2 regions of the Photorhabdus kleinii genome follow, and region 2 is predicted to be linked to the other one. Evidence: predicted binding sites of a transcription regulator. Region 2 holds the regulator's gene; the other holds the start of a gene.
What was found. The regulator ArgR, encoded in region 2, controls arginine synthesis, uptake and breakdown. The targets are predictions, from matches to a motif close to ANTGAATAAAAATACANT.
Positions count from the first base shown of each region.

Region 1: a site for ArgR is predicted at 4,258-4,275, ahead of argC (N-acetyl-gamma-glutamyl-phosphate reductase). Genes of this name have one in related genera too.

Region 1 covers NZ_JAJAFY010000067.1:1,706-17,438, reverse strand. The annotation lists gene ppc (phosphoenolpyruvate carboxylase) at 146-2,782, opposite strand; gene argE (acetylornithine deacetylase) at 3,054-4,211, opposite strand; gene argC (N-acetyl-gamma-glutamyl-phosphate reductase) at 4,314-5,318, shown strand; gene argB (acetylglutamate kinase) at 5,344-6,117, shown strand; gene LG003_RS21035 (argininosuccinate synthase) at 6,186-7,400, shown strand; gene argH (argininosuccinate lyase) at 7,553-8,932, shown strand; gene oxyR (DNA-binding transcriptional regulator OxyR) at 9,088-9,993, shown strand; gene sthA (Si-specific NAD(P)(+) transhydrogenase) at 9,985-11,382, opposite strand; gene fabR (HTH-type transcriptional repressor FabR) at 11,757-12,401, shown strand; gene LG003_RS21010 (YijD family membrane protein) at 12,425-12,796, shown strand; gene trmA (tRNA (uridine(54)-C5)-methyltransferase TrmA) at 12,859-13,959, opposite strand; gene btuB (TonB-dependent vitamin B12 receptor BtuB) at 14,159-15,733, shown strand, end outside.
Region 2 covers NZ_JAJAFY010000007.1:58,563-76,154, reverse strand. The annotation lists gene tamA (autotransporter assembly complex protein TamA) at 1-197, shown strand, start outside; gene tamB (autotransporter assembly complex protein TamB) at 194-3,967, shown strand; gene LG003_RS06350 (gamma-glutamylcyclotransferase family protein) at 3,970-4,317, shown strand; gene ppa (inorganic diphosphatase) at 4,417-4,947, opposite strand; gene fbp (class 1 fructose-bisphosphatase) at 5,119-6,123, opposite strand; gene mpl (UDP-N-acetylmuramate:L-alanyl-gamma-D-glutamyl-meso-diaminopimelate ligase) at 6,289-7,659, shown strand; gene argR (transcriptional regulator ArgR) at 7,704-8,174, opposite strand; gene mdh (malate dehydrogenase) at 8,629-9,567, shown strand; gene LG003_RS06320 (helix-turn-helix domain-containing protein) at 9,669-9,935, opposite strand; gene LG003_RS06315 (DNA-binding protein) at 10,121-10,468, shown strand; gene LG003_RS06310 (DNA-binding protein) at 10,545-10,925, shown strand; gene ispB (octaprenyl diphosphate synthase) at 10,947-11,918, opposite strand; gene rplU (50S ribosomal protein L21) at 12,170-12,478, shown strand; gene rpmA (50S ribosomal protein L27) at 12,498-12,755, shown strand; gene cgtA (Obg family GTPase CgtA) at 12,883-14,058, shown strand; gene dacB (serine-type D-Ala-D-Ala carboxypeptidase) at 14,113-15,561, opposite strand; gene greA (transcription elongation factor GreA) at 15,822-16,298, shown strand; gene yhbY (ribosome assembly RNA-binding protein YhbY) at 16,431-16,724, opposite strand; gene rlmE (23S rRNA (uridine(2552)-2'-O)-methyltransferase RlmE) at 16,865-17,494, shown strand; gene ftsH (ATP-dependent zinc metalloprotease FtsH) at 17,543-17,592, shown strand, end outside.

The DNA of each region.
Region 1 (15,733 bases), on a different contig from region 2:
TTTTTTTCAAGTACGCTTCGCTTGGTGAGAAATAACTTCTTTTTCGTTATCTATTGAGCACATTTTGTATGGGGTTGTCTGGAGACAAAAGATACTTGTGCTGTGCTCAATAGTGTCACTACTGTTGCGCTAAGATTACCTACTACTAACCTGTATTTCGCATTCCTGCTGCGATACCGGCGATGGTTACCATCAACGCTTGTTCAACCTGAGGATCGGGATGTTGTTGCTGACGGGAACGCAGTAATAGTTCTGCCTGTAAGACGTTTAGTGGATCAGTGTAAACATTACGTAGGGCGATTGATTCTGCAATCCATGGTAAATCTGCCATTAGGTGTTCATCTTTAGAAATGGCTAATACCGTCTTAATATCCGAGGAGAGTTGCTTGCGCAGTTTCTGACCTAACGGCCATAAGTTCTTATCTACCAGACGATGATCATAATATTCTGCCAACCATAAATCAGCTTTGGCGAAGACCATTTCCAACATACCAATCCGAGTGGTAAAAAAAGGCCAATCACGGCACATTTCTGCTAATACATCCTGTTTTCCATCATTGATAACTTGTTGTAGCGCGGCACCTGCACCTAACCAGGCTGGCAACATTAGGCGATTTTGTGTCCAGGCGAAAATCCACGGGATAGCGCGTAAACTTTCCACACCACCCGCCGGATGACGTTTGGCTGGACGAGAACCTAGAGGCAGTTTAGCTAATTCCTGTTCTGGTGTTGCCGCGCGGAAATAAGGTACAAAATCGGGCTGTTCACGTACATAATCGCGATACATCTTGCAGGAAACATCAGACAGGGTATCCATCACCTGATGCCATTCCAGTTTAGGCTCCGGCGGTGGTAGGAGGTTTGCTTCCAGAATCGCACTGGCATATAAGGCTAAGCTACTGATAGTGACTTGTGGCAGACCGAATTTAAAGCGGATCATTTCGCCTTGTTCGGTCACACGTAGGCCACCTTTCAGGCTTCCCGGTGGTTGGGAAAGCAGAGCAGCATGTGCTGGCGCACCGCCACGGCCGATAGTACCGCCACGACCGTGGAATAAGGTCAGCGTAATGCCCTCTTTTTCACAAACATTGATCAAGGCATCCTGTGCTCGGTATTGCGCCCATGCCGCAGCCATCACTCCGGCATCTTTTGCTGAGTCAGAATAACCAATCATCACCATCTGTTTGTCATGAATCAGTTCGCGATACCATTGAATATTCATTAATTGCTGAATGACATTTTCGGCATTATTCAGGTCATCAAGGGTTTCGAACAATGGGGCAACGGGTAAAGTGAACGGACAACCGGCTTCTTTCAGTAGCAAGTGAACCGCTAATACATCAGAAGGTACTTTAGCCATTGAGATAACGTAAGCGGCGATAGCGTCTTGAGGTGACTCGGCAATGACTTTACAGGTTGCGAAAACCTCTTGCGTTTCAGCGCTTGGTTGCCAGTTATGTGGGATCAATGGACGTTTGGAGTGCAGTTCATACAGTAGGAAAGCCTGTTTTTCTTCTTCTGACCAACTGGCGTAGTCACCTAATTCCAGGTATTGCGTCAGTTCAGAAACGGCGGTTGTATGGCGAGTGCTTTCTTGGCGTACATCAATACGTACCAGTGATAAGCCGAAGCAACGGATACGGCGTAAGATATCTAATAATTGACCGTTGGCAATGATTTCCATCCCGCAGGTTTTTAGTGACTGATAACAGGCGTAAAGTGGTTGCCAAAGCTGTTCGTTATCCACCAGCAAATCAGTTGGTGGCAGAACTTGTTCTCCTTTCAGTTGTTTCTCCAAATAGGTCAATGTATTGCTGAGTTGTGTCCGCAATTTTTTAGCAATTTCTCGGTAAGGTTCTAGAATTTCATCACCACCTGCTAGTTTACGAACTTCTGGTGTACATTCAGACATGGATAGTTCAGAAACCAGAACCTGAATATCTTTTAGGAATAGATCGGCTGCTTTCCAGCGGCTAAGCAGTAATACATGACGAGTGACTTCAGAGGTGACATTTGGGTTGCCGTCTCGGTCGCCGCCCATCCAGGAAGTAAAGCGGACAGGTACCGCTTCAACTGGCAGGCTGTAATCAATTGACTCTTCCAGTTGTTCATTGAATTCACGTAGGAATGCTGGCACAGCCTCCCACAAGCTATTTTCCACCATAGCAAACCCCCACTTCGCTTCATCAATTGGGGTAGGACGGATTTTGCGGATTTCATCGGTATGCCATGATTGGGCAATTAACTGGCGCAGGCGGCGCATAATGTTATTACGCTCATAATCCGCCAGATCATCGTGATCAAGTTGCGATAGACAGGTGTTAACGGCTACCAGTTTATGGATCAATGTACGACGAGCGATTTCAGTTGGGTGAGCGGTGAGAACCAGTTCAATAGACAGTTCATTTACCGCTTTTTTCAGATCGTCGTTACTGAAATTTTTTTCTTTTAAGTGGGTGAATAATTTCGCTAACGCAACGGGGTTGCTGGCAGCTTCACCATGCGGGGAGATACTGTGATATTGTTCTGCGACGTTTGTCAGGTTGAGAAATTGATTGAAAGCACGGGCAACTGGCAGCAGTTCATTATTAGATAGGTTTTGCAATGTAGATAATAGCTGCTGGCGGTGTGCTTCATTACCTGCGCGGGACGATTTGGATAATTTGCGGATAGTCTCAACTTTATCGAGAATATCTTCCCCTAAAGCTTCTTTGATTGTGTCTCCGAGCAGCTTACCTAGCATGCTGACATTACTGCGCATTGCGGAATATTGTTGATTCATGTGACTCTTGGCCTTTATTGCTGGCGGAATGTTGATTCTGTTCCGGTAGAAAAATTTCATTTAGGTGGCGAAAAGTTATTTTTTTGTAGCGCCACAACGTCGTATTTACCCTAAACCCTCATATTCATATCAGAAAACCATCAGTTTGGGCGAAATTTCTAAAATTTAATGGCAGGTCATGTTCTATAAGTATTACTTATGCGCCAGAAGATTTGAGAAGGGGGATTTTGTTGCTTGAGTCCCCCTGACTTTTGGGGGACGAGTAAAACGATTAACTATTGCTTAGACAAAAATGATCTATTAACTGGGAAATTATCTTTCTGGTGGGTTCAATAAACGACATATCAATGAATTCATCTGGTTGATGTGCCTGTTCAATAGATCCTGGGCCAAGGACTAATGTCGGACATAATTCCTGAATGAATGGTGCTTCGGTACAGTAGTTGACCGTTTCAGCCTTGCGGCCTAGCAGTTTCTCTATCACATCAATCATCTTGTGATCGGTTGGGCATGCATAACCGGGAATAGGGGGATGTAATTCGTTGATAGTCAGACGGCCAGGCCAACGTTGTTTCACGGGTTCCAGTGCTTCATTTAACAGTCCGTTCAGATCCTGCAACGTTAGGCCCGGTAATGGGCGAATATCCATATGTAATTCACAATGGGCACAAATACGGTTTACTGCGTCACCTCCGTGAATATAGCCGAAATTCATAGTTGGATATGGAATGGCAAATGCCGGGTTGTTATAACGCTCTTTTAGCGTATTGCGTAGTTCAATCAAGTGACCAATAGATTCGTGCATCAAATCAATGGCGTTTATACCACGATCTGGATCACTGGAATGCCCGGATTGGCCAACAATACGGATAGCGTTCGATAAATGTCCTTTATGCGCACAGATAGGATGCAATGAAGTAGGTTCGCCGATAATCGCGAAATCCGGTCGAATAGCGGTACTTGCGGCAAAATAACGGGCTCCTGCCATTGTCGTCTCTTCATCTGCGGTTGCCAGAATGTACAGCGGATGGGTTATTTTACTGACATCAATGTCCCGTAATGCATCAATAATAAAGGCGAAAAAGCCTTTCATATCTGCTGTACCTAAACCGTACAGTTTGTTATCTCTCTCTGTCAGGGTGAAGGGATCTTTAGTCCAGAGTCCATCGTCAAAGGGGACGGTATCAGTGTGTCCACATAAGAGTAGCCCACCTGGGCCACTCCCCAATGTTGCTAGTAGATTGTATTTTCCGAGGGCTTCGGGGACGGGCTGTATCTCAATCTCGAAACCAATTTCTTTCAACCAACTTGCCAGTAGGTTGATGAGAGACTCGTTACTTTGGTCAATACTGACATCGGTGGCGCTGATAGATGGAGTCGCGATTAATTGCCGAAATAGCTCAATAAATGGAGGTAATTTAATATTCACTGTTGACAGCCTTTATTCATGATAGTATCAATATTCATGCATTTTTTTTGAATAAAAATACATTATCCCGTTTGAATACTGAGCATAAGGTAAAGATATCCTATGTTGAATACGCTGGTTGTTGGTGCAAGTGGTTACACCGGAGCAGAACTGGCAGCATATCTGCATCGTCATCCGCATACGAATCTGATTAGACTCATGGTTTCTGCTCAGAGCGTTGATGCAGATAAATGCTTCTCAGATTTACATCCACAGTATAAAGGCATTGTTGATCTACCGCTGCAACCGCTGACTGATATTATTAATGCTGCTAAAGGGATTGATGTGGTTTTCCTTGCCACCGCCCATGAAGTTAGTCATGACATTGCGCCGTTATTTCTGGCAGCAGGTTGCACTGTATTTGATCTCTCTGGTGCCTACCGCGTACAAAATGCTCAGATTTATCAACAATACTACGGATTCAAACATAAGCATACTGAATGGTTAGCACAAGCAGTATATGGACTTGCCGAATGGCAGGCTGAAAAAATCAAACAGGCCCAATTAGTTGCTGTACCGGGATGTTACCCAACAGTTTCTCAACTCTCCCTGAAACCGCTGTTGGAAAATAGTTTGCTGGATACCAGCCATTGGCCGGTGATTAATGCTACTAGTGGTGTAAGTGGAGCAGGTCGGAAAGCCAGCATGACCAACAGCTTCTGCGAAATCAGTTTGCAACCTTATGGAATATTTACCCATCGTCATCAACCGGAGATTGAGGAGCATCTGGGAACCAGGGTGATTTTTACTCCACATCTTGGCAATTTTGCGCGGGGTATTCTTGCCACAATTACCTGTAAATTGAAGCCGGGTGTTACCGCAGAACAGATAGATGAGGTGTATCGGCAAGCATACAAAGATAAGCCATTGGTAAGGCTTTACAGCAAAGGGGTGCCAGCATTGAAATCCGTTGTTGGGTTACCGTTCTGTGATATCGGTTTTGTTGTAGAGGGTGACCATCTGATTGTTGTGGGTACTGAGGATAATCTTTTGAAGGGCGCGGCAGCTCAGGCAGTTCAGTGTATGAATATACGTTTTGGGTTTGAAGAAACTCAGGCATTACTTTAATGGTTGACGTGAAGGAGTAGAGCAGATGGAACCTTTAGTCATAAAGTTAGGTGGCGTGTTATTGGACAATGAAGAAGCATTGGAACGCGTGTTTACTGCATTGCAGGAATATCGGCAAACACACGAACGTCAGTTGGTTGTTGTTCATGGTGGTGGTTATCTGGTGGATGAGCTGATGCAGAAGTTGCAGCTACCGATAGTGAAGGAACAAGGATTACGAGTAACACCCGCTGATCAGATTGGGATTATCACTGGCGCATTGGCTGGTATCGCCAATAAGACCTTGTTGTCGTGGGCGACTAAATATCAACTTGCATCAGTTGGATTATATTTAGGAGATGGTAATGTGGTCATGGTTTCCCAACTGAGTGAAGAGTTGGGGCATGTGGGGAAAGCGATGCCGGGCGATGCTAAGTTGCTGAAAATGTTATTGGATGCGGGTTATATGCCCATTATCAGCTCAATTGGTGTAACGGATAAAGGGGAGCTGATGAATGTGAATGCCGATCAGGCAGCAACGGCGATAGCTCAGACGCTAGGTGCTGATTTGGTATTGCTCTCTGATGTTAGTGGTATTTTGGATGGTAAAGGGCAGAGAATCCCTGACATAAATGTTGAGAAAGCAGAACAACTTATTGCTCACGGCATCATTACTGACGGCATGATTGTGAAGGTGAATGCCGCTTTAGATGCAGCTAGGACATTAGATCGTCCGGTAGATATCGCCAGTTGGCGTCATGCAGATCAACTGACCGATCTATTTAACGGTGTTCCCGTCGGTACTCGTATTCTGGCTTAAATTAAGTTTGATTAATTTTCGGCAAATCTTTGCTGATAAATAACAACGGAATTTCAAAGGGTAACTTCATGCATACTAAAGATATTAAAAAAATCGTTCTTGCCTATTCTGGTGGTCTGGATACTTCTGCCATTATTCCTTGGCTGAAGGAACATTATGGCAACTGTGAAGTTGTTGCGTTTGTTGCCGATGTGGGGCAAAGCCGTGAAGATTTGGAAGGCGTGGAGCAGAAAGCTTTGCGTTCTGGCGCATCAGAATGTCACGTTGTGGATCTGCGTGAGGAATTCATTAAAGATTATGTTTATCCGGTACTGAAAACCGGTGCTCTGTATGAAGGTAGCTATTTGTTGGGCACTTCAATGGCACGCCCCATTATTGCTAAAGCACAGGTTGAATTGGCACTGAAAGTGGGAGCAGATGCACTTGCTCATGGTGCAACAGGTAAGGGTAACGATCAGGTTCGGTTTGAAAGCACTTATACGGCATTAGCCCCCCAGCTAAAAGTAGTTGCACCGTGGAGAGAGTGGGATTTGCGTTCCCGTGAAGCGTTGCTGGATTATCTGAAAGCGCGAGATATTCCAACCACCGCAACATTGGAGAAAATTTACAGCCGTGATGAGAATGCGTGGCATATCTCTACCGAAGGTGGCGTACTGGAAAGTACTTGGAATGCATCCAATAAAGATTGTTGGGTGTGGACAGTCGATCCAGAAGAAGCACCAGATGAAGCTGAATTGGTCAGTGTCACTATTGAGAAAGGCGAGGTTGTTGGGGTTAACGGCAAGGTGATGTCTCCATATCAATGCCTTGAAGCGCTGAACATTTTGGGAGTAAAACATGGTATCGGCCGTATCGATATCGTGGAAAACCGGCTGGTGGGAATGAAATCTCGTGGTTGTTATGAGACGCCGGGAGGAACCATCATGATGGCTGCGTTGCGTGGTGTTGAACAACTGGTTCTGGACCGTGATAGCTTTAAATGGCGTCAGCAGCTTGGGCTAGAAATGTCTTATGTCGTTTATGACGGACGTTGGTTTGCCCCGCTACGTCAATCTATTCAGGCCGCGGCTGAGGCGTTGGCTGCGGATGTCAGCGGTGAAGTAGTACTGAAACTCTATAAAGGTCAGGTAACAGCGATCCAGAAAAAATCAACAAATAGCCTTTATTCTGAAGCGTTTGCAACGTTTGGTGAAGATGAGGTTTACGATCACAGCCATGCAGCAGGATTTATCCGTCTGTATTCTCTCCCTTCGCGCATTCGGGCATTAAATAGTAAAGAGTAATTTCATCGTTCGTAGTTATGGAGGTAATGACCAGATCGTGAATTCATCCTTGTATTTGATTTATCGAGTCTATTATCTCCATGTTGCGAATGAAATTGCTGTTTATGAAAGGTAATCAATCACTCAGACATCAGATAATCAGGAACAAAAATATGGCACTCTGGGGCGGGCGTTTCAGTCAGAAAGCAGATCGACGGTTCAAACAATTTAACGATTCACTTCGCTTTGATTACCGGTTGGCGGAACAGGACATTACCGGTTCAGTTGCATGGTCGAAAGCGTTGATAACGGTTGGTGTGCTGACCGTTGAAGAACAACAAAGACTGGAGCTGGCATTAAATGAATTGTTGAATGAGGTTCAGGCTAACCCACAAGCCATCTTGCAAAGTGGTGCAGAGGATATCCATAGTTGGGTAGAAGGGCAGTTGATCAGTAAAGTTGGCGATCTGGGTAAGAAACTCCACACTGGTCGTAGCCGTAACGATCAGGTGGCAACAGATCTCAAACTTTGGTGTAAAGAATACATTTCACATCTCTATCAGGCAATTGTGGAGTTACAGCAGGCATTGGTGATTACTGCGGAGAATAATCAGGATGCAGTGATGCCGGGCTATACCCATCTGCAAAGAGCGCAGCCTATCACATTTGCTCACTGGTGCTTGGCATATGTAGAAATGTTGGTCCGTGATGAAAGTCGGTTACAGGATACTTTGAAACGGCTGGATACCAGCCCGCTTGGGTGTGGTGCATTGGCTGGAACCGCTTATGATATTGACCGCGAACAACTAGCATCATGGCTAGGTTTTGTTTCTGCGACGCGTAACAGCTTGGATAGCGTTTCAGATCGTGACCATGTATTGGAACTGTTATCTAATGCCAGTATCAGTATGATCCATCTTTCCCGCTTTGCGGAAGACCTAATTTTCTTTAATAGCGGTGAAGCCGGGTTTATTGAACTGTCAGATCGAGTCACTTCCGGTTCTTCTCTGATGCCACAGAAGAAAAACCCGGATGCACTGGAGTTAATTCGTGGGAAATGTGGCCGGGTGCAGGGGGCATTGACCGGTATGATGATGACCTTGAAAGGTTTGCCGCTAGCCTACAATAAAGATATGCAGGAGGATAAAGAAGGGTTATTCGATGCGCTGGATACTTGGCTGGATTGTTTACATATGTCCGCGTTGGTGTTAGATGGTATTCAGGTCAGGCGTTCACGTTGTGCGGAAGCAGCTAAACAGGGTTATGCTAACGCGACCGAATTAGCTGATTATTTGGTTGCAAAAGGTGTTCCATTCCGAGAAGCTCACCATATTGTTGGGGAAATTGTGATTATGGCGCTTGCCCAGGGGCAGGCATTGGAAGCGTTGTCATTGGCAGAGTTGCAGAAGTTCAGTAGTGCAATTACTGAAGATGTATATGATATTTTGTCTTTGCAATCTTGTCTGGACAAACGCCTTGCAAAGGGAGGAGTGTCGCAAAAACAGGTTATGAAAGCGATTGCAGAGGCTAAGCAGAGGCTAAAATTAAGTTAGTCATCATAATAGTAGGGGGATTAATTTATCCCCTGTAAAATAAATGAGAGCTTTATATATAAGTTCTTAAGGATTATCTGATAGTCTTTTCCTCACATTGATATAATTATCTATTGGTAGTTTCTATCATTTATATTAAATATGTTGAGGTGGGAATGAATATCCGCGATCTGGAATATCTTGTGGCGCTTGCGGAGCATCGGCACTTTCGCCGTGCTGCTGATTCTTGCCACGTTAGCCAGCCTACGTTAAGCGGGCAAATTCGTAAGCTTGAGGATGATCTGGGTGTCATGTTATTGGAGCGCACCAGCCGTAAAGTTTTGTTCACGCAACAAGGGATGTTATTAGTAGAACAAGCCAGAACAGTTCTCCGCGAGGTGAGGATTTTGCAGGAAATGGCGTCACTTCAAGGGGAAAACATGTCTGGTCCTCTGCATATTGGTTTGATCCCGACAATTGGTCCATATCTGTTGCCTCATATTATCCCTGGGCTTCATAGTTTGTTTCCTAAGTTGGAAATGTATCTATATGAAGCCCAGACTCAAAGTCTGTTAGCCCAGTTGGATAGTGGCAAATTGGACTGTGCGATTCTGGCAATGGTTAAGGAGACAAGAGCTTTCATTGAAGTGCCATTGTTTGAAGAACCCATGAAACTAGCTATCTATGATGGCCATTCTTGGGCAGAGCGTAAAAAAATCGCTATGGATGAATTGGCAGGTGAAAAATTGTTGATGTTAGAAGATGGTCATTGCTTGCGTGATCAGGCAATGGGGTTCTGTTTTCAGGCGGGCGCGAAGGAAGATACCCATTTTCGTGCAACCAGTTTGGAAACCCTGCGTAATATGGTTGCTGCCGGTAGCGGAATAACCTTATTGCCTGATCTGGCAGTACCACAAGAGAAAAAACGTGATGGCGTCTGTTATCTGGAGTGTGGCAGCCCTGAACCTAAGCGGTCTGTTGTTTTGATTTATCGTCCTGGTTCACCTCTGCGTGGTCGCTATGAGCAACTAGCAGAGGCTATTAGAGCTAAAATGGGCACTTATTACGGGCAATCAAAATAGCCGGTTAAGCCCGTTTAAAGCTGCGACACGATAGGCTTCAGCCATAGTTGGATAGTTGAAAGTAGTATTGACGAAATATTCGATAGTATTACTTTCACCTTTTTGTTCCATAATCGCTTGGCCGATATGAATAATTTCAGCCGCACGTTCCCCGAAACAATGAATGCCAAGAATCTCTTTTGTTTCTCTGTGGAACAGTATTTTCAGGCTTCCTACGTTCATCCCCGCAATTTGTGCGCGTGCAAGATGTTTAAATTGTGCGCGTCCAACTTCATAAGGCACTTTCATTGCTGTTAATTGTTGTTCGGTTTTACCTACAGAGCTAATTTCAGGAATGGTATAGATACCCGTTGGAATATCTTCAATCAGATGAACTTCGGCGTTTCCTTTCGTCATCGCTTGGGCGGCAATTCGGCCTTGATCATAAGCAGCTGAGGCTAGGCTTGGATAGCCGATAACATCTCCTACAGCGTAGATATTTTCGTTGCTGGTTTGATAGATCTTATTAACTTTCAGTAAACCGCGGCTATCTGCTTCCAGACCAACGTTTTTTAGCCCTAAAGTATCCGTATTACCTGTTCGACCATTAGCATAAAGCAGACAGTCAGCTTTGACTTTTTTACCGGATTTAAGGTGAACGATAACACCATCATCAACACCTTCAATTTTAGAATATTCTTCATTGTGGCGGATTACTATACCGCTATTCCAGAAATGGTAAGAAAGTGCATCTGACATCTCTTGATCAAGGAAAGCGAGTAAGTGATTACGAGTGTTAATTAAATCAACTTTTACGCCTAATCCACGGAAGATTGAAGCATATTCGCAACCAATCACTCCGGCACCGTAAATAATGACATGCCGTGGTTCATGATCCAATTTCAGAATGGAATCGCTGTTATAAATACGGGAGTGAGTGAAATCGACATCTGGCGGACAATATGGGCGAGAACCAGTTGCGATAATAATCTTATCTGCGCTTAAAATATCGTGGCTATCGTCAGCATAGCGCACACTCACCCGGTGGTCATCAATGAATGTTGCTTCTCCGGAAAACATACGACACCCATTACGTTCGTAAAATCCTTGACGCATTCTAGTTTGCTGATTAATTACCATTTCAGCACGGCGTAAGATTTCAGCAAATGAAGAGCGAAGAACGCGGGAATTATCACTGTACAGAGGGTTTTGGTTAAATTCAATAATACGACTGACGGCGTGGCGGAGGGCTTTCGACGGGATGGTACCCCAATGAGTACAACCACCGCCGACATTATTATAGCGTTCAATAACAGCAACGCTTTTACCCTGTTTCACCAATCCCATTGCTGCTCCTTCTCCACCGGGACCAGAACCAATGACAATGGCGTCAAAATGAATATGTTGCATAGAGGAGAGACCTGTTTTTACACAAAATTACAATGCTATATTAACATCGGTTGACTTAATAACCCAATCCTCATAAGGAGTTTATGTCATCGTTTAGGGTGAATTGAACATAGTTTTACCCGCTATGCTGATACCATGAAGTTTTTGGAAAATAAATAATTATCTAACGATCGAATTAACAAAGGGGGAATGCCCCCTTAATGATTTTCTGACTACGCGTAGTCACTTTTATCATCTTAATATCTAATAAGAAAATGCGCTGAGAAAATGACATGGATCATTATAAATGACATGACAAGCATATCATTACGGCAAACGCGTTAAAATTTGGTATATTTCCTAACATGTAGTTCAGATAAAGAGTCAGGATTCGTGTGAGTAACATTATCGGCATCAGAGCGAAACAGAAAGAAAAAACTCGTCGTTCACTGATTGAAGCTGCTTTCAGCCAGTTGAGTGCCGAAAGGAGTTTTACCAGCCTTAGCTTGCGTGAAGTCGCCCGTGAAGCAGGTATTGCACCTACTTCATTTTATCGTCATTTCCGCGATGTTGATGAGCTTGGGCTGACTATGGTGGATGAAAGTGGTTTGATGCTACGTCAGTTAATGAGGCAAGCTCGACAACGTATTGCTAAAGGTGGCAGTGTCATCCGCACATCTGTTTCAACTTTTATGGAATTTATCGGTAATAATCCAAATGCATTCCGATTATTATTACGTGAACGTTCGGGGACTTCTGCTGAATTTCGTGCCGCTGTCGCACGGGAAATCCAACATTTTATTGCTGAACTGGCAGACTATTTAGAACAGGAAAGCTGTATGCCGAGGCATTTTACTGAGGTGCAGGCAGAGGCAATGGTAACAATAGTATTCAGTGCCGGTGCAGAAGCATTGGATATTGATTTGGAGAAAAGACAGCGTTTAGAAGAACGTTTAGTCTTGCAGCTACGGATGATTGCTAAAGGTGCATATTATTGGTATCGCAAAGAAATGAACCCACCGAACCCTGAACTTAAATAACTATGAAGGAGGAGAACGCAATGATGGAACAATATCGCCAGGACAAAAGTACATTGTTACTCGCTTTTATTGTCGGATTAGCAACGAATGGAACGTTTTCAGCAGTTTTTAGCTCAGTTGTTTCTTTTTCAGTTTTCCCATTGATAACACTGATTTTATCAATTTATTGTATCCATCAGCGCTATTTAAATTATTCAATGCCAGATGGGATGCCTAAGTTAGTTGTTGCTTGTTTCCTCTTAGGATTATTTAGTTATAGTGCGATTATCAGGGTTGAATACCCTGAAATTGGCTCTAATTTTCTGCCCGCAGTAATGGGTACCGTACTGGTATTTTGGATTTACAGAAAGGTAAAAATTCGTAAAAACCAGGCAATTACAGAAAATTGTCATTAATTGTTGAAAAACGCCGGAGAAATCTATCTGCCGGCGTTTTTGTTTTATATATTCGTCAAGTATCAGTTTAATTTTTCCAGAAGCACGCCGCATTCCATATGATGAGTATAAGGAAACTGATCAAACAGGGCCAGATGGCTAATTTTATGCGTTTGGGTTAATGTTTTCAGATTATGGCAAAGGGTTTCCGGGTTACAGGAAATATAAAGAATCCGTGGATATGTTTGGACCATCTCAAGCGTTTTTTCATCAAGGCCGCTACGTGGCGGATCGACAAAGATAGTTTCATATTGATAGCTTTTTAAATTGATTCCCTGAAGGCGATTAAATTCGCGTTCACCATTCATTGCTTGGGTGAACTCCTCTGCTGACATTCGGATAATTTGTACATTATCAATACCGTTGGCTGCAATGTTGTATTGAGCGGCAGCAACGGATGGCTTGGCAATTTCTGTTGCCAATACTCGTTCAAAATTTTGAGCTAATGCCAGAGAGAAATTGCCATTACCACAATAGAGCTCAAGTAAATCACCTTTTGAATCTTTGGTAATATTAATTGCCCATTCAAGCATATGAATATTGACGCTAGCATTTGGTTGGGTGAAGCTGTTTTCCACCTGGCGATAAATCATTTTTCGGCCTGCAACAGGTAAAACCTCATCAATATAATCATGATCCAATGTGATTTTGGTTTTAGCGGCTCTGCCAATTAACTCAACGTCAAATCCTTTATTTCTTAACGCTTCACGCAGTCTTAATGCCTGTTGTGTCCATTCATCACCCAATTTTTTGTGATAAAGCAGAGAAACAAGGATTTTATTACTGCAAGTAGACAGATAATCAATTTGAAATAGCTTATGACGTAAGATCTGTTCAGATCTAATGGAGTCAATTAATACTACCATCATTTTGTTGATTAACTTACTGGCGACAGGGAATTGAACAAGGCGAATATGCTGTTTCGTCTGTTGATCGAACATAATATGGTACAAATCATCCTGCTCATGCCAGATTCGAAATTCTGCTCGCATTCTGTAATGAGATAGCGGTGAGCGGAAAACCTCTGGCCCCGGGGGTTGGAAAGGCGCCATCATGTTTTTTAAACGGCTGACTTTATCCGTCAGTTGCTGTTCATAGCTTTCCGTTGGCAGGAGATTTTGCATTATGTTTGTTCTCTTATATCTGTAGTAAGAAAAATTTTCGGGCAAAATTGTAGGGGAAGAGCAAAGAATGTCCAGTTTTCTTATTACTCATACACGATCCTGTCTATGCTTACTATTATGAATAGGTTCAACTATGAATAGGTTCAACGCTTCATCGTAGCGTGTCCTTCTAACAATAAATTGTGGGATGTTTTCTCTCATGATAAATAAAAAGCGGTTATTATTATCCACTGTTTCAATCATGGTAATTTCTGGTTGGAATCAAGCTTCTGTTGCGGTGGAGTCGCAGGATTCATTGGTTGTGACAGCGAGTCGTTTTAAACAGCCGGTATCAAGCATACTGGCTCCTTATACTGTTGTAACACGGGATGAAATTGATCGTTGGCAGCCAAATAGTGTAGCCGATATTTTGCGTCGTCTACCCGGTGTTGATATTGCGCGGCATGGAGGTATTGGACAGTTAAGCTCTTTGTTTATACGTGGTACTCATGCTAGTCATGTATTGGTATTGATGGATGGAATACGTTTGAATCAAGCGGGCATCAGTGGCTCCTCTGATTTAAGCCAAATACCTGTATCATTGGTTCAGAAAATTGAATATATCCGTGGACCACGTTCTGCTGTTTATGGTTCTGATGCTATTGGTGGTGTTATTAATATCATCACTACCAGAGAGAAACCAGGAACCAGCTTTAATGTAGGTATCGGCTCACATGGTTATCAAACTTATGATGGTGCAACTCAACAAACGATAGCTGAAAATACAGTTCTGACAGCAGCAGCTAACTATACTTATACCAAAGGATACGATGTTGTTGCTGATGGTAATACCGGTGGTTTTAGACAACCTGATCGTGATGGCTTCATGAGCAAAATGCTTTGGTTGGGAGTCGATCAAAAATTTAATGAGCAAGTCAGTGGATTTGTTCGAGCTTATGGCTATAACAATAGAACATCTTATGATGCGGATATTAATTGGAGCTATCCATATGCCAGACCGGATACTCGTGAACTTTATAGCCGCCACTATGACATGGGAGTCAGATTTAACCAAGGGATCTACTCATCCCAGTTAATTACCAGTTATAGTCATACAAAAGATTATAACTTTGATCCTCAATATGGACGCTATGATAAGTCTGCTAGCCTTAATGATTCTGAACAATATAACTTGCAATGGGGGAATACTTTTCAGCTATATCAGGGCATGGTCAGTACCGGTGTGGATTTCCAAGAACAATCGATAGAAGCTGGAACCAGTTATATTCCGAAGAGTAAAACGGTACGTAATACAGGAATGTATCTGACAGCACAGCAACAGCTGAAAGATTTTATTTTAGAAGGCGCAATTCGTTCAGATAAACATTCAGAAGCTGGCTGGAATACTACATGGCAAGCCAGTTTAGGTTGGGAGTTTATTAAAGATTATCGCTTGATCGCTTCTTATGGTACGGCATTTAAGGCTCCAACGCTTAGCCAGATGTATGGTTTTGGTGGTAATCATGATTTGAAGCCGGAAGAAAGTAAACAATGGGAAGGCGGTATTGAAGGCGTCACAGGCCAGCTAAATTGGCGTCTGACTGTATATCGCAATGAGATTGAGCAATTGATCGATTATGCAAATAGTCGCTACTACAATATTGGTAAAGCAAAAATTAAAGGTGTTGAGTGGACTAGCTTAATAGACACTGGCATATTTCAGCATCAATTGACAATACAGTATATTGACCCCCGTAATAGTGAAACTAATGAAATTTTAGTTCGTCGTGCGAAG
Region 2 (17,592 bases):
ATTGGTGGAGTGCTGTTTTTGTTGATACCGGTGAAGCCATTAATGACATTAGAAAGAGCAATTTTAAAACCGGCGTGGGTGTTGGTGTGCGTTGGGCTTCTCCGGTCGGACCCATTAAATTTGACCTTGCCAGACCAATAGGGGATTCAGAATCCCGTAATATCCAGTTTTACATCGGGTTAGGATCTGAATTATGAGATGGATTAAAAAGGTCAGTATTACTTTTCTGCTGATGGTGACTTTGTTGGTTATTGTTGTTGCCGGGTTGGTAGGAACGCAATCTGGCCTGCATTTTATGATTAATAGTGCTGCTCGTTGGGTACCGGGACTAGATATAGCCAGCGTCAGTGGCGGTTGGCGTGATTTGACCCTGAAAGGCGTTAAGTATCAAATGCCTGGTGTTGATGTCAATGTGAATCAACTCCACCTTTCGCTTCGTCTTTCCTGCTTTAAAAACAGTCAGTTATGTATTAATGCATTAACGACAGAAGGCGTAATAGTTGCAATTAATACCAAACGATTGCCACCTGCGGGAGAATCGTCGCCAAAGTCAGCACCTTTAACTGAACTGAGGACACCATATCCGATTTCACTTGATTTGTTGTCCGTTAAAAATGCCACTGTCACTGTAAATGGCGTGGTATTTGCCCTTGATGAATTTAGAACCGCAGCTCAGTGGCAGCAAAAGGCATTAACGCTTAAGCCAACGAAAATTAATGGGTTGCTGGTGGGACTGCCAAAAACTCCCCCTGAACGGCTGAAAATAGCGGAAGCAGAGGAGAAAGCGAAACGAGGGACCGAACTGGAAAAATCGTTGGGAGAAATTTTGAAAAAATTATTCTCTCAACCGCTATTGGCAACATTACCAGAAGTGCCTATTCCACTGGATATGACTGTTGCAGGGATAAGTGGTAAGCAATTACGGCTGACGGGTGATACCAATATCACAATCAATGAGTTTTTACTGCAACTTAGCAATCAGGGGCAGCAGATTCAGCTCAATAAATTGAATGTTAAAATGCCGCAAGGTTCTCTTGCCATTAATGGTTCCGCGACTCTGGCACAGCAATGGCCGATAAAACTGGTAATAAAAGGTGAGCTAAGTCGACAAGAGATCCAAGGGCAAAAGGTTAATGTAAAGCTTAATGGCGCTTTACTGGAGCAACTCAGCTTAGGGCTGAATTTGTCTGGTCCTGTCAGTGCTAAACTTGATGCTCAAGCGGAACTGGCTAAGGTAGGTTTGCCAGTGAGGGTGACGCTTGAAAGCCAGCAACTGAGTTGGCCTTTAACGGGGAAGCCAGAATATCAGCTTGATAGCGTAAAAATGCGCCTCAATGGTAAGGCCAGTGGTTATGATTTGTCATTGCGTTCCGGTATTAACGGTAGTGAAATCCCGCCAGCATTACTTGTATTAGATGCCAAAGGTAATGAAGAACAGTTTAAGTTGACCCGTTTACGCCTGTCTGCTTTGCAGGGAAAGAGTGAACTGGTAGGTGTGGCAGATTGGAGTAAGGCGGTAAGTTGGAATGCGGTGCTGACACTCTCTGGGATCAATACCGCTAAACAGTGGCCGGAATGGCCAGCCAAAATCGATGGGAAAATAGTTACCCGGGGTAGTTTACACGGTGGTAGTTGGCAGCTTCATATCCCGGAAATTACGCTGGACGGTAACGTAAAACAGAACGTAATAAAAGCCAAAGGTAAGATTTCTGGTAACGCGGCTGGTCAGTGGAATATTCCTCAATTCGAGCTGGCTTTAGGGCGCAATAAAATGAATCTCCAGGGACAATTGTTCAAACAGTGGAAACTGGATGGCGATATCCGTGCACCGAAGTTGGATGGTATATTTCCGGGGCTTGGCGGTGTCGTGAATGGAACGTTGAAATTACGTGGTAATATACAAGCACCTCAGCTTTTGGTTGATCTCAATGCTAACGGGTTGAAATGGCAGGATTTGCGCATTGATCGAGTGAATGTGAAAGGGGATGTACGTTCTGCTGAACAGATCCAAGGGAATCTTGCTGTTAAAGTCAGTGAGTTGAAACAAGCTGATTTGATTGTCCGTAATTTTACGTTGGATGTTAAGGGCAATGAGAAACAGCACAACTTGCAATTGAAGATTGACGGCAAACCGATTGCTGGTCAACTTGCATTGAATGGTAGTTTTGATCGTAAGCAACAGCGATGGAAAGGTAGCATTAACAATACCCGTTTTGACACCCCGGTTGGAGAATGGCGTTTAACTAAAGCGATAACTCTTGATTATCTTAATCAGCAGCAGAAAGTCACTGTGGGCCCTCACTGTTGGCTGAATCCACATGCGCAGCTCTGCGTACCTGAATCCATTGAAGCTGGCGCCAGCGGTAGTGCATCCATTGTTCTTGAACGTTTGGATCTTGCTATGATTCAGCCATTACTGGGGCCTGAAACATATTTGAAAGGTGTATTCAGTGGCAATGCCGACGTTAAATGGAACGCGGAAAGCGGATTGCCTCAGGCCAACGTTAATTTGCGTGGTGATGGGGTGCATGTTAGGCAGATGGTTGATGGCACTACATTACCGGTAGATTTCCAGACCCTGACACTCAATGTAGGCTTGAAGAATGGCACAGCAGAGTTGAATTGGTTATTTAAGATTATGGGAAATGGCCGATTCAACGGTGGCGTACAGGTTGCTGATCTTGCTGGGAGCCGTAAGCTGTCGGGAAATGTAGATATTCAGGATATTTCACTGGCGTTAATCAAGCCGATTCTTGGAAAAGGTGATAAAGCTGAAGGTCATTTGAATGCTCACCTGCTTCTGGGAGGCAATGTCAGAAATCCATTATTGTTTGGCCGGTTAGACTTGAGTGCACTGCAAGCTTCGGGCCATTGGATCCCATTTGATATTACTCAAGGGCAAATTGGTGTGAATTTTGATGGAATACGTTCCGTTCTTGATGGTGTTATTAAAACGCCGAAGGGTCAGCTTAACCTAAATGGTGATGCAGACTGGCGTAATGTGGATGCATGGCATGCACGAGTAACGGCTAACGGCGACAAGTTAAGAGTAGTTTTTCCACCAATGGTGAAAATTGATGTTAGCCCTGCTCTGGTGTTTGAGGCTTCTCCTCAGTTGCTGAAATTGGATGGTAGCGTTGGTATTCCTTGGGCGCGTATTACCGTGAAGGAGCTGCCAGAATCGACAGTTGAGGTTTCATCGGATGAAGTTATATTGAATGAGAATCTTCAGCCATTACAACAGAAAAAAGCGTCTATCCCGATTCAAAGTAACTTGACGATTCATATAGGAGATGATGTTCGTCTTAGTGCCTTCGGCCTTAAAGCACAACTTAAAGGCGATCTGATGGTTGTTCAAGATAAACAAGGCCTGGGTTTGAATGGTCAAGTTGATATTCTTGATGGTCGTTTCCATACTTATGGACAGGATCTGATCGTTCGTAAAGGGCTGATTATGTTCTCAGGCCCACCTGATCAGCCATTACTTAACATTGAGGCTATTCGTAACCCAGATTCTACCGATGGGCGGGTTATTGCAGGGGTAAGGGTGAGCGGTTTAGCGGATCAGCCAAAAGTAGAAATTTTTTCAGAGCCTGTTAGATCACAATTGGAAGCACTTTCTTATCTGTTGCGTGGTGAAGGGTTAGAGAATAGTAACTCGGACAACTCACAGATGACGGCAATATTAATAGGTTTGGGGGTTGCACAGAGTGGTCAGTTGGTGGGTAAGATCGGTGAAATATTTGGTGTTTCCGACTTAGCACTGGATACTCAGGGGGTTGGCGATAAATCACAGGTAGTTGTTAGCGGAAAGATTACAAAAGATCTGCAAGTTAAGTATGGTGTTGGTATATTTGATTCACTAGCAACATTAACCTTACGCTATAGGTTAATGCCTAGGTTGTATCTGGAAGCGGTGTCTGGTATTGATCAGACATTGGATTTGCTCTATCAGTTTGAGTTTTAAAAATGCGAATTATTGTTTATGGCAGCTTACGGCGCAAACAGGGCAATCATCATTGGATGACCGATGCTCAATGGTTAGGTGATCATCGGCTGGAAGGCTATGAGCTATATGACCTTGGGCATTATCCTGCCGTTATCCGTGGTGACGGAAGTATTGAATGTGAGGTATATCGAATCAATTCTACTATACTGACAGAATTAGATGATTTGAAAGATAATTCGCGGGAGTATGTAAGGGAATTGATTCAGACACCGTATGGCAATGCATGGATATATCTTTATCAGTTTCCAATAACCGGTTTACGGCGGATAAAAAGTGGTGACTGGTTGAAGCGCCATGTGGAAGAGTAAATAAAAATCCTTTTTTGTCATAAAAAGGGAGTATGGTATTAAAAAACCTCTGCCGGTGATGTTCCCCAGAGGTTTTTTAATTATTTAAACAGAGAAAAGTTATTTCTTAGCGGCCCGTTCGAAAGAGGAGATAATTTCTGCTTTAGCAGCTTCGACATTATCCCAACCATCAACTTTAACCCATTTACCTTTTTCCAGATCTTTATAGCGCTCAAAGAAGTGAGTGATCTGAGCGCGCAGTAGTTCTGGTAAATCAGTCACATCTTTAATGTGATCATACTCTTTGGTTAGTTTGCTATGTGGAACTGCAACCAGTTTCGCGTCTTCACCTGATTCATCAGTCATTTTCAGAACGCCAACCGGACGGCAACGGATCACAGAACCTGGTTGTAGTGGGTATGGTGTGGGAACCAGAACATCAACCGGGTCACCATCCAGAGATAAAGTGTTGTTGATGTAACCATAGTTGCATGGATAGAACATCGTGGTAGACATAAAACGGTCTACAAACAGCGCACCAGATTCTTTATCAATTTCATATTTAATCGGATCTGCATTTGCAGGGATCTCAATAATGACATAGATATCTTCAGGCAGTTTTTTTCCTGCTGGTACTAAGTTCAGGCTCATGAAAGTTTCCTTTATTTCAAACCAGAATAGAGTGGGGAGTATTATAGCCAAAACATTTTTTAAAGTACTCTCCATTTTTCTGACAAGTAAGCAGGGGTATTTTAACCTCATTAGTTAAAATTAAAAAAGCGACGAAAAATCCCGCCGCTTATCCGTCATTAACCGATGAAATTACTCATCTGGGAACTCAGCCATAAAACTCTCGGCTTTCTCTACCATCGATTTACTGCCCACAAAGAAAGGGACGCGTTGATGCAGTTTGGATGGGATGATATCCAGAATGCGATTAGCTCCATCACTGGCTTTACCGCCAGCTTGTTCAGCCAGGAATGCCATTGGATTACACTCATACAGCAGGCGTAATTTTCCTGATGGATGGCTGGCGGTACTTGGGTAAATGTAGATGCCGCCTTTCAGTAAATTGCGGTGGAAATCAGCAACCAGCGAACCAATATAACGGGTGGTATAAGGGCGCTGAGTTGCTTCATCTTGTTCCTGGCAATATTTGATGTATTTCTTCACCCCCATAGGGAATTTGATGTAATTCCCTTCGTTGATGGAATACATATTGCCATTGGGTGGGAACTGAACTTTCTCATGGGAAAGACAAAATACTCCCAAAGAAGGATCGTAAGTAAAGGCGTGTACCCCACAGCCGGTGGTGTAGACCAGCATAGTTGAAGAACCGTAAACAACATACCCGGCGGCGACTTGACGATGACCTGGTTGCAGGAAATCTTTTTCAGTCACTGGCTGGCCGATGGGGGTAATACGGCGGTAGATAGAGAAGATAGTACCGACGGAAACGTTTACATCAATATTTGAAGAACCATCTAATGGGTCCATCAAAACAACATATTTTGCGTTTTCAGCGCGGTCTCCTTCGAAAATAACAATATCATCTTCTTCCTCTGAAGCGATCCCCGCAACTTCACCGCGTGCTTTCAGTGCTGCTTTGAGTTTTTCATTAGCATACAGGTCCAGTTTCATCTGCACCTCGCCTTGGATATTGGACACACCGCTGGTTCCTAAAATATCCACTAAACCGGCTTTGTTGATATCACGGTGAATGATTTTTGCTCCGAGCTTAATAGCGGAAAGCAATGCAGTGAGTTCACCTGTAGCGTGAGAAAAATCGTGCTGCTTTTCGACGATGAATTCGCCTAATGTTTTCATGACGAAAGTCCTGAATGTGATTTGATAGTGGTTTTAGAGTGTCCATTGCACTCTTACGCGGGCAGTTTAGCCAAAGAAAGGGATGATTCATAGGCTATTCCATTTCTTATCTTGCTTTTGATGGTTAGAATAGTGGCTAACTTCATGCTATGGAATAGGAAATCAATGCGTATTCATATTCTTGGTATCTGCGGCACTTTTATGGGGGGACTGGCAATTTTGGCTCGTTCTCTTGGTCATGAAGTGACTGGTTCTGATGCCAATGTTTATCCACCAATGAGTACCTTACTGGAAAAACATGGGATTAATCTGATTCAGGGATATGACCCGGCACAGTTGGATTCTGTGCCAGATATGGTCATCATCGGTAACATTATGAGCCGTGGGAATCCTTGTGTAGAAGCTGTGCTGGAGCGTGGGTTCCCTTATACTTCTGGCCCACAATGGCTGCATGATTATGTTTTGTCAGAACGTTGGGTGCTGGCGGTTGCAGGGACGCATGGCAAGACAACAACTGCGGGTATGTTAGCCTGGATTTTGGAAGCTTGTGGTTATAAACCAGGTTTCTTAATCGGTGGTGTTCCGGGGAATTTTGAAACATCAGCTCAGATCGGGGAAAGCTCGTTTTTCGTAATAGAAGCTGATGAATATGACAGCGCTTTTTTTGATAAACGATCTAAGTTTGTGCATTACAGCCCACGTACGCTGATCATGAACAATCTGGAATTCGATCATGGCGATATTTTTGGCGATCTGGCTGCTATTCAGAGGCAGTTCCACCATCTTGTCAGGATCGTTCCGGGTAGTGGTAAGATTCTTGTCCCGGATAACGATATTAACCTGAAACAGGTTTTGTCTATGGGCTGTTGGAGTGAGTTGGAACTAGTGGGTGAAACCGGTAACTGGCAGGCAAAAAAGATCAGTACAGACAGCCGTCATTATCAGGTGTTTTATGGTGGCAAAGTTGTCGGAGAAGTGAACGGGTCGCTGGTGGGTGAACATAATATGCGCAATGGGTTGATTGCAATTGCTGCTGCACATCATGTTGGTGTCCAGCCCGCAGATGCCTGTTGTGCTTTAAGTGAATTTATTAATGCCCGTCGTCGCCTTGAACTACGTGGTGAGGAAAACGGTGTTGCTGTTTATGATGATTTTGCTCATCACCCGACAGCAATTCTGGCAACACTCGAAGCCCTGCGTAGTAAGGTTGGAGGAACAGCCCGTATTATTACCGTACTGGAACCGCGTTCAAATACGATGAAAATGGGTGTGAGTAAGAATGAGATCGCACCAGCATTAGGGCGTGCTGATAAAGTATTTTTATTCCAGCCAGCTAACATTAAATGGCACGTATCAGAAATTGCAGATCACTGTGTTCAGCCAGCGTATTGGAGTGCTGATATAGATTCACTGGTGCATATGATTGTTGATAAGGCGCAGCAGGGGGATCATATTCTGGTTATGAGTAATGGAGGGTTTGGTGATATTCATGAAAAATTACTCTCTAAGCTGAATAAAAAAGCTTATCAATCCTGAGAATAGCAGTGGGAAAATGAATCGCGCCATGTTGGCGCGTTCATTTAAAGCTCTTGTTCGAACAACCCAAGGATGGCTCCACGCAGCTGTTCTGTTGTGGAATCTCTGGTGAGTGTAACGAAGATGGTGTCATCACCTGCAATACTGCCGAGTATACCTTCTGATTTACCAAGAGAATCTAGCAGACGAGCAATAAGTTGAGCAGCACCAGGGCTTGTGCGAATCACAACTATAGGATGGTTGTAATCAACGTCTAATACTAGATTTTTTAGTGGGCTAGTGGCAGTAGGAACACCAAGCTCAGCAGGCAGGCAGTAAACCATCTCCATTTTAGCATTACGGGTGCGAACAGCACCAAATTTAGTCAGCATTCTAGAGACTTTGGATTGGTTAATGTTCTCAAAACCTTCTTCCAGTAAAGCAGTGACAATTTCACCTTGAGAGCTAAATTTTTCTTCTTTCAATAACGCCTTGAAAGCTTTTACTAAGTCTTCCTGTTTAGAGGGAGTGCGCATATTTCACCATATTCAATCAGCTATGAAACTTGTATTATGCATATAAATGAATTTTTATGCAATAATAATGATTTTATAGCCAATTTGAACCGTGCAAAGTTGGTCTTATGTTATATAGAAATTCATAAAATATGAATATGGAAATTTGCTTTTTTAGCCGGTTATCAAGTAAATATATTGTTAATCAAATGATGTTGTTTGGCGTTGTTGTTGGGTGTAAGGTATTTAGCCAATTGTTTCGTAAAATCATAAGGAAATTCTCAAAATAGTGTCCGTTATCTCATTAACAGATAAGCATTTTGCCTAGAATACGGCGACTTTTGCGTCCCACTATTAGAGCGTAAGTCCACAATTTGGTTGTTAACCGATTGTTTTCAAAAACGTAGTAATCTATGGTTCTTAACTAGATGAATTCACAGCATTTTAAAGTATAAACGATTTAAGGAGTATCAGGATGAAAGTTGCAGTTCTCGGTGCAGCCGGTGGTATTGGTCAGGCGCTTGCTCTTCTACTAAAAACCCAGCTTCCTTCAGGTTCAGAACTTTCTTTATATGATATCGCTCCAGTGACACCTGGGGTGGCTGTTGATCTGAGCCACATTCCAACGGAAGTGAAAATTAAAGGCTTTGCTGGTGAAGATGCAACTCCAGCGTTGGAAGGAGCAAATGTTGTATTGATTTCTGCTGGGGTTGCCCGTAAACCAGGTATGGATCGTTCAGATCTGTTTAATGTTAATGCGGGGATCGTTCGTAACCTGGTAGAACAAGTGGCTAAAACTTGCCCGAAAGCACTGATTGGGATTATTACTAATCCAGTCAACACAACTGTGGCTATTGCAGCCGAAGCGCTGAAAAAAGCAGGTGTATATGACAAAAACCGCCTGTTTGGTGTTACAACGCTGGATGTTATTCGCTCTAATACTTTTGTTGCTGAATTGAAAGGTAAAAAACCACAGGAAATCGAAGTACCCGTTATCGGTGGTCATTCTGGTGTGACAATCTTACCTCTGTTGTCTCAGATCCCTGGTGTGAGCTTTACTGATGAAGAGCTGGCTGCCTTAACTAAGCGTATTCAGAATGCCGGTACTGAAGTCGTTGAGGCTAAGGCGGGTGGAGGATCTGCAACTCTGTCTATGGGGCAAGCTGCGGCTCGTCTGGGCCTCTCTTTGGTCCGTGGCTTACAAGGTGAAAGTGATGTTGTGGAATGTGCTTATATTGAAGGTGATGGTAAATATGCTCGCTTCTTTGCCCAGCCAGTTCGTTTGGGTAAAAATGGCGTAGAAGAGCGTTTGAACGTTGGTGAGCTGAGTGATTTTGAACAGAAAGCACTGGAAGGCATGCTAGATGTATTGAGAAAAGATATAGAATTAGGCGAAAAATTTATTAATAACTAATTAATATATTTTATAAATAAAAAATATATATCTATGAAACAATAAAACCGCTGGTATAGCGAATTACCGGCGGTTTTTGTTCAGCTAATATAATTCGTTAGCTAATTATTTGTTTGTTCGCGTACTTTCCTTTCTAATAATTCTCCAGTATTTGGATCAAAATAACGACTTGGCCAAATTTCTGAAGGGTGTATTTCCAGATAATTCGCAATTATCCATTCTCCCTTTGGCCACGGACGAGATAGTGCATTCGCCAGGGTCGATGAGCTGAGTCCTGCTCTGCGTGATACCTCAGCTAAGGTTGTTCCCCGCTTGCGTAAAGCTGCAATTATATCGGCAGGATGCCAATCAGATTTCCTTGAAATCATTTTTAATCCTTTTTTTATTAAATTTGATGCTATGTTAGTGGTATAAATAACAGGTATGCATGAGAGCAATAACGAACTTAAACCTGTTATTGAGAAATAAAATAGCATTATTTTTCCAAAAGTATTTCCAAATTTTTTCTTAAAAACTTCTTTTTTGAACTTGGTTACAAAAATAGAGAAACGTGATGAAAAAAGAGTGGTATTCGGCCAAGGAGTTAATCGGCGTGGGTGAGTTACCTGGATCACCACAAGGAGTTAATGCCAGAGCAAAGCGAGAGGAGTGGTTACGTCAGAAAAGACAAGGTGTACAAGGTAAAGCAGTCGAGTATCACTACTCCTGTTTCCCGGAAACGACCATTGCAGCATTGGAGCTTCATGAATCATCTTCTGAATATCAGGTGCAGAAGCAAGATCCTTTGTCGATTTGGGTTGGTGCTTTTCATCAGTTATCAGAATCTGAGAAACAGGCTGTGATAGCCATAATTTTACGGGATGGTATCAGAAGTTTTTTAGAAAAACTTTCTGTTATTTAGCCCATTTTTGGAAATTAGAAATGCCAACTAACTTGGATTCTTCTTCATTATCCCGGTGCAAAGTGAGAAGAAAAGTATGAAAAAAGAATGGTACTCAGCTAAAGAGCTGGTTGGTATTGCCGGACTTCCTTCTTCGCCACAGGGGATAAATCTGATGGCGAGGCGGGAAGGATGGGAATATAGACGTAAACGGGGTGTTCAGGGCAAGGCTCTTGAATATCATATAAATAGTTTGCCTGAAGATGTACTTAATGTGCTATCCGTAGGGGAAAGTACTATTGATTATACAAACAAACGACAAGACCCATTCTTAATTTGGATTGAGGCTTACTATCAATTAACTAAAGTTGAGCGGGAAAAAATTGTGAAATTTATTCTTCGGGAGGGGCTCGCAAAACTTATTGGTTATATTGATGTAGGTGTTGAAGACGCAGAAAAAAACCTGGAGTCAGATTAACCCCAGGTTTCGTTCTATCGATTAAGAAAGGCGTTGTACGGCAATATGGGCTAACCCCACGAGTGCTTGCTTGTATGGGGAGTTTTCCAGTGCCTGCAAAGCAGCTATTGCTTTATCTGCTTCTTCCTCTGCTCGTTTACGGGTATATTCCAGTGAACCGCACTGTTTCATGGTTGTTAGTACGGTTTCGAGTAAATGGCGGCCATTACCTTTTTTAATTGCTTCACGGATAAGTGCTGATTGTTCTGGAGTGCCATGATTCATAGCGTGTAGCAAGGGCAATGTCGGTTTACCTTCGTTAAGATCATCACCGGTGTTTTTGCCTAATGTATCGCTATCAGCATTATAATCCAGTAAATCATCAATCAACTGGAATGCAGTACCTAAATAACGTCCGTAATTTTGTAAAGCCATTTCTTGCTCTGGGGTGGCGTTAGATAGAATTGCGGAAGAGTGCGCGGCGACTTCAAACAATCGGGCTGTTTTACTGTAAATCACCCGCATATAATCATCTTCAGAAATATTTGGATCATTGCAGTTCATCAACTGTAAAACTTCGCCTTCAGCGATAACATTGGTTGCCTCTGACATCAATTTAAGAACTCGCATGGAGTTAAGCGCTGTCATCATCTGGAAAGAGCGCGTGTATATAAAATCACCAACCAGCACGCTTGCTGCATTACCAAACATGGCATTGGCAGTCGCTTTGCCACGTCGCATGTCTGATTCATCCACTACATCATCATGTAACAGAGTCGCTGTGTGGATAAATTCAATTAATGCAGCAACAGTAATATGCTTATCACCCTGATAACCCAATGCTCTGCTAGCCAGGATGGCAATGATTGGGCGAATGCGTTTTCCACCACCACTGATTATGTAGTAGCCCAACTGATTGATAAGAGTAACGTCAGAATTCAACTGACTAAGAATGGTTTCATTTACCGCTGCCATATCATCAGCGGTTAGCTTGATAATGGATTCTAAATTCATATTTTTTCGGCTATGGGTTTTAATGCAGAGTTATGTTCATATTAACATTAAAATAGTTATTGCTGTGTCTTGATTGTACTCGAAAAACAGTCTAAATAAATGACAATTCAGCAACTGTGTTTTTTTATCATCTGCTCTAATTCTGCTCTTGTCTTCTTAGGCTTTTTTGCGTAGAATTCGCGCCCTATTATGAATATTTATAGTGCGCTCTGGAATGATATTTAAGGGGGCGTGCGGAAAGCGGAGTTTATATGTACGCGGTTTTCCAAAGTGGTGGTAAACAACACCGAGTCAGCGAAGGTCAAACAATTCGCCTGGAAAAGCTGGACATCGCAACGGGTGAAACTGTTGAGTTTGACCAGGTTCTGATGGTCGCTAATGGTGATGACATCAAAATCGGCGCTCCTGTCGTTGAAGGCGTTAAAATCAAAGCTGAAGTGGTTGCCCACGGTCGTGGCGAGAAAATTAAAATCGTTAAGTTTCGTCGTCGTAAACACAGCCGTAAGCAGCAAGGCCACCGTCAGTGGTTCACCGATGTTAAAATCACTGGCATCGCTTAAGATTTAGGAGAGCAGATTAATGGCACACAAAAAGGCTGGCGGCTCAACTCGTAATGGCCGCGATTCTGAAAGCAAACGTCTGGGTGTAAAACGTTTTGGTGGCGAGTCTGTATTAGCAGGCAGCATCATTGTTCGTCAACGTGGTACTAAATTCCACGCTGGCGATAACGTTGGTTGTGGTCGTGATCACACCCTGTTCGCATTAGCTGACGGGAAAGTTAAATTCGAAGTTAAAGGCCCGAAAAACCGCAAATTTATCAGCATCGAAGCTGAATAAGTTTTTCGAGTTATAAACCGAATCAGAAGCCCTGCATGTGTTGCGGGGCTTTTTATATTCTAAAGTACGCCATCTCTGGGTAACACGGCCGTCCAGCACTGTAATGGCTATCATACGGAGAAAAAATATGAAATTTGTAGATGAAGCCAGAATACTGGTTGTTGCAGGGGATGGTGGCAATGGTTGTGTCAGCTTCCGTCGTGAAAAATATATTCCGAAAGGTGGGCCAGACGGTGGGGATGGTGGGGATGGTGGGGATGTTTATCTGCTAGCAGATGAAAATCTCAATACACTGATTGACTATCGTTTTGAAAAATCCTTTCGGGCAGAACGTGGACAAAATGGCCAAAGCCGTGATTGTACAGGCAAGCGTGGTCAGGATACCACGATTAAAGTCCCTGTTGGGACCCGTGTCCGTGATGCAGCAACCGGTGAGGTTTTAGGCGATATGATTCGTCATGAACAGCGTCTAATGGTAGCAAAAGGTGGATTCCATGGGCTTGGCAATACCCGCTTTAAATCTTCTGTTAACCGGGCCCCTCGTCAAAGAACGATGGGGACTTCAGGTGAAACTCGTGAATTGATGCTGGAACTGATGTTGTTGGCAGATGTTGGTATGCTAGGGATGCCAAATGCAGGCAAATCCACCTTTATCCGTGCTGTTTCTGCCGCTAAACCAAAAGTTGCAGATTATCCATTTACCACTCTGGTACCAAGCTTGGGTGTAGTAAGGATGGATAACGAACAAAGTTTCGTTGTGGCTGATATTCCAGGGCTCATTGAAGGTGCTTCCGATGGCGCTGGCTTGGGTATTCGCTTCTTGAAACATCTGGAACGTTGCCGGGTATTGCTGCACTTAATCGATATTTGTCCTGTTGATGAATCAGATCCTGTTGAAAATGCCCGGATTATTGTCAACGAGCTACAGCAATACAGTGAAAAATTGGCAGAGAAACCACGTTGGTTGGTGTTCAATAAAGTTGATCTGTTGGAGCCAGAAGAAGCTAGACAGCGTGCCCAAGCTATTGCTGATGAATTGGGTTGGGAAGGCGACTTTTATGTGATCTCAGCGATAAATCGCCTGGGAGTTAAAGCGCTTTGCTGGGATATTATGGAGTTTATGAAAACTCAGCCTCGTAATATGAGCAGAACAGAAGGTGAAGCTCAGCCTGAGAAAGTTGAATTCATGTGGGATGACTACCATAAGAAGCAATTGGAACAGGTTTCGGAAATAGACGATGACTGGGATGACGATTGGGACGAAGATGACGATGAAGGCGTTGAAGTTATTTACAAACACTGATTTTTTCACTTTCTCATCATAGCTAAGGGCGCCATCTTTGTGGCGCCAATTTTATCAGTTGTGTTGGTATAAATCTTTATACAGCCTGCTTTCGAATCGAATCAAAGGGGCCCGACGGTTGCGATGCTCTTTTGGCGGTACGGCGTAAGCAGAAATAAATTGTACGAAAGCAACTTGTTGACCGCTAGCAGTGGTTATAAAGCCAGCTAAGTTATAAACTCCTTGCAGGGCACCGGTTTTAGCCGAAACTTTTCCGTTTACTCCTGCTTCGTCCAGCCCTCCTCGGTATCTTAATGTGCCATCATGACCCGCTAATGGCAGCATGGAAATAAAATCTAATTCTTGATCATGTTGAGCAATAAACTGTAATACTTCCATCATGGTTGCTGGAGTAATCAGATTATGGCGGGATAATCCTGAGCCATCCACCATCACGGTATTTCCTAGATCGATACCCGCTTTTTGTTTTAATACTTGCCTTACCGCATCAGAGCCTGAACGCCAGGTTCCTGGTATATCAAAGTGTTGTCGGCCTATTGTCCGAAATACGGTATCAGCAATCATATTGTCAGATTTTTTTAGCATGACTTTCAGCAGATCATGTAATGGTGCTGATTGATTTTGAGCCAGAACTTTTCCCGGTTCAGTTGGTAAACTTTGGCGTTTAAGATTACCTGTGATTTCAATTCCTGCAATTTGCAATTCATTTTTGAGGATTGCCCCCGCATAGCTGGTACCATTTTGAATCGCGAAAGCCAGTGGCAACGGTTCACTACGTTGAGTAAGGCATCCGGTAAGAGTAAAACGGTTCAGTTCTCCGGGAACGACGTCCAGTTCGCAGTACTGGCTTTCAGGAGAGCCTTTTGCCAACGTTTTAACTTCGCTGAACATATTTACGGGATAAAAGGATGCTACGCGGATAAATGCAGTATCACCGGGGCGTTCAGCACTATATAGCGAAACTGAAAAACAATTTCGATCTACAATTGCGGCAGCAGGGGGAGCGCTGAAACATTGGGTCATGTCATTCCATACCCAACCGGGAGCTTTATCGTGGCTGGCAAAGGTGGAAACATCTATCAGAAGATCGCCGTCAATTTTTTCCACGCCAGATTGTTTCAGAACTGTGACCATATTGCGAAGTTGTTGACGGGTCAGTGTCGGATCTCCGACAAAACGAGCAATCAAATTCCCTCTCAGGACGCCGTTTGAAATTTTTCCGTGACTTTCCAGTGTGGTGATAAAGCGATAATCTTTACCCAGTTGTAACAATGCTGCAAGAGCTGTGACAACTTTCAGCGTACTTGCTGGTAGAGCCATTTGTTGCCCGTGATAATCAATTAACGGGGTACTGCTACCCGCTTTTTGAGCGATTAACGCCAGATTAGTACCATCAGGCAGATATTGCGTATATTCCTCAACAGGTGTGGCGTTTGCGTTGGGTGTAGTCAGATACAGAGCGGTAACGCAAATTAATCTGCCGGCAATTTTAAAGAAGGACATAAATTTCGCATATGGATGTAGACATACCACAATACTAAGGCGCAAAGTGGGGAAAAGTAAACGATGACCCATCACCAAGTCTACGTTAGAATGATATATTAATATGTAAAATATGATTGTGAACTCTGGGTAGTCCTATGGTTTGCACTATTGTTTATTGTCTGTAAGCCCGCCCGATAAGGTGTGCTCATTGTGCTGTTATCTGAAAACATCAGGATGATGCTGGTTTTTTGCTCAGAAAAGATTTAGAGGATTAATAAATGAAACAGATTCCAATGACGGTACGTGGCGCGGATAAGTTGCGCGAAGAGCTAGATTATCTAAAGAACGTACGTCGTCCAAAAATTATTTCAGACATTGCTGAAGCGCGTGAACATGGTGATCTGAAAGAAAACGCTGAGTATCATGCTGCTCGTGAACAACAAGGTTTCTGCGAAGGCCGTATTCAGGAAATCGAAGCTAAACTTTCTAATGCACAAGTGATTGATGTCACAAAGATGCCCAAGGCTGGACGTGTTATTTTTGGGACTACAGTTACGGTTTTGAATGTTAATACTGATGAAGAGCAGACTTACCGGATTGTGGGTGATGATGAGGCGGATATTAAAGAAAATTTAATCTCAGTGAATTCACCAATTGCCCGTGGTTTGATAGGTAAAGAAGTTGATGACGTTGTTATTATCAAAACACCAGGTGGTGAAGTTGAATATGAAATCCTGAAAGTTGAATATATTTAACTTCGGGATTGGCCTGTTGCTATTGATTTACGTTAGGTAAAGTTACATAAGGATCGTGGAAAAGTAAAAAAGGCCGAATATGGCCTTTTTTATCATAATATGCGCACCGCATTTTATATAAATGTGGTTTGATTATTTAGGTAAAATAATTTTGCGTTCTTCCGATTGGCGGTAAAGAACTAGAGTTTTACCGATAATTTGCACATTATATGCACCGGTCTCGCGGACAATTGCATCGGCGATCAAATTTTTGGTTTCGCGATCTTCGCCTGCGATTTTGACTTTGATAAGCTCATGGTGTGACAGCGTTTGTTCAATTTCGGCCAACACACCCTCGGTCAGGCCGTTATTACCAATCATGACGACAGGTTTTAGCGGGTGAGCGAGACTTTTCAGGTGTTGTACTTGTTTTTTGTTAAGGGCCATTGTTTTTTTGCTTAGTTAGGATTGAAAACGAGACATTCTACCGCCATCTCATCTCTATCACCATAAATAGTGTGTTGTGGTTTTGGTGTATGGAGCAATAGATATCTGGCTCTTTATTCGTAGTATAGTTGGAAAGGACAATGGCCAATAAAAAACGTTCGGCAAGCTCCAGTCGCTGGTTACAAGAACACTTTAGTGATAAATATGTTCTGCAAGCACAGAAAAAAGGGCTTCGTTCTCGCGCTTGGTTTAAACTTGATGAAATTCAACAAAGTGACAAAATTTTTAAGCCTGGCATGACCGTTGTCGATTTAGGCGCAGCTCCTGGTGGATGGTCTCAGTACGCAGTGAGTCAAATTAGTGATAATGGGCGAGTGATTGCCTGTGATCTTTTACCGATGGATCCCATTGTTGGCGTCGATTTCCTTCAGGGTGATTTTCGTGATGAACTTGTATTGAAAACATTGCTTGAACGAGTTGGTGATAACAAAGTCCAGGTCGTCATGTCGGATATGGCACCCAATATGAGCGGAACACCTGCGGTCGATATTCCTCGATCCATGTATCTGGTTGAATTGGCGTTAGATATGTGTCGTGATGTGCTGGCCCCTGGGGGGAGTTTTATTGTCAAAGTGTTTCAGGGAGAGGGCTTTGATGAATACCTGAGGGAAATGCGCTCCCTATTTACGAACGTGAAAATTCGTAAGCCAGACGCTTCGCGGGCCCGATCGCGTGAAGTATACATTGTAGCGACAGGGCGGAAACTATAGTACCCTGAATGCTATTTGTTAACACAGTTGTAATATGAGGTTAATCCCTTGAGTGACATGGCGAAAAACCTGATTCTCTGGTTAGTTATCGCAGTTGT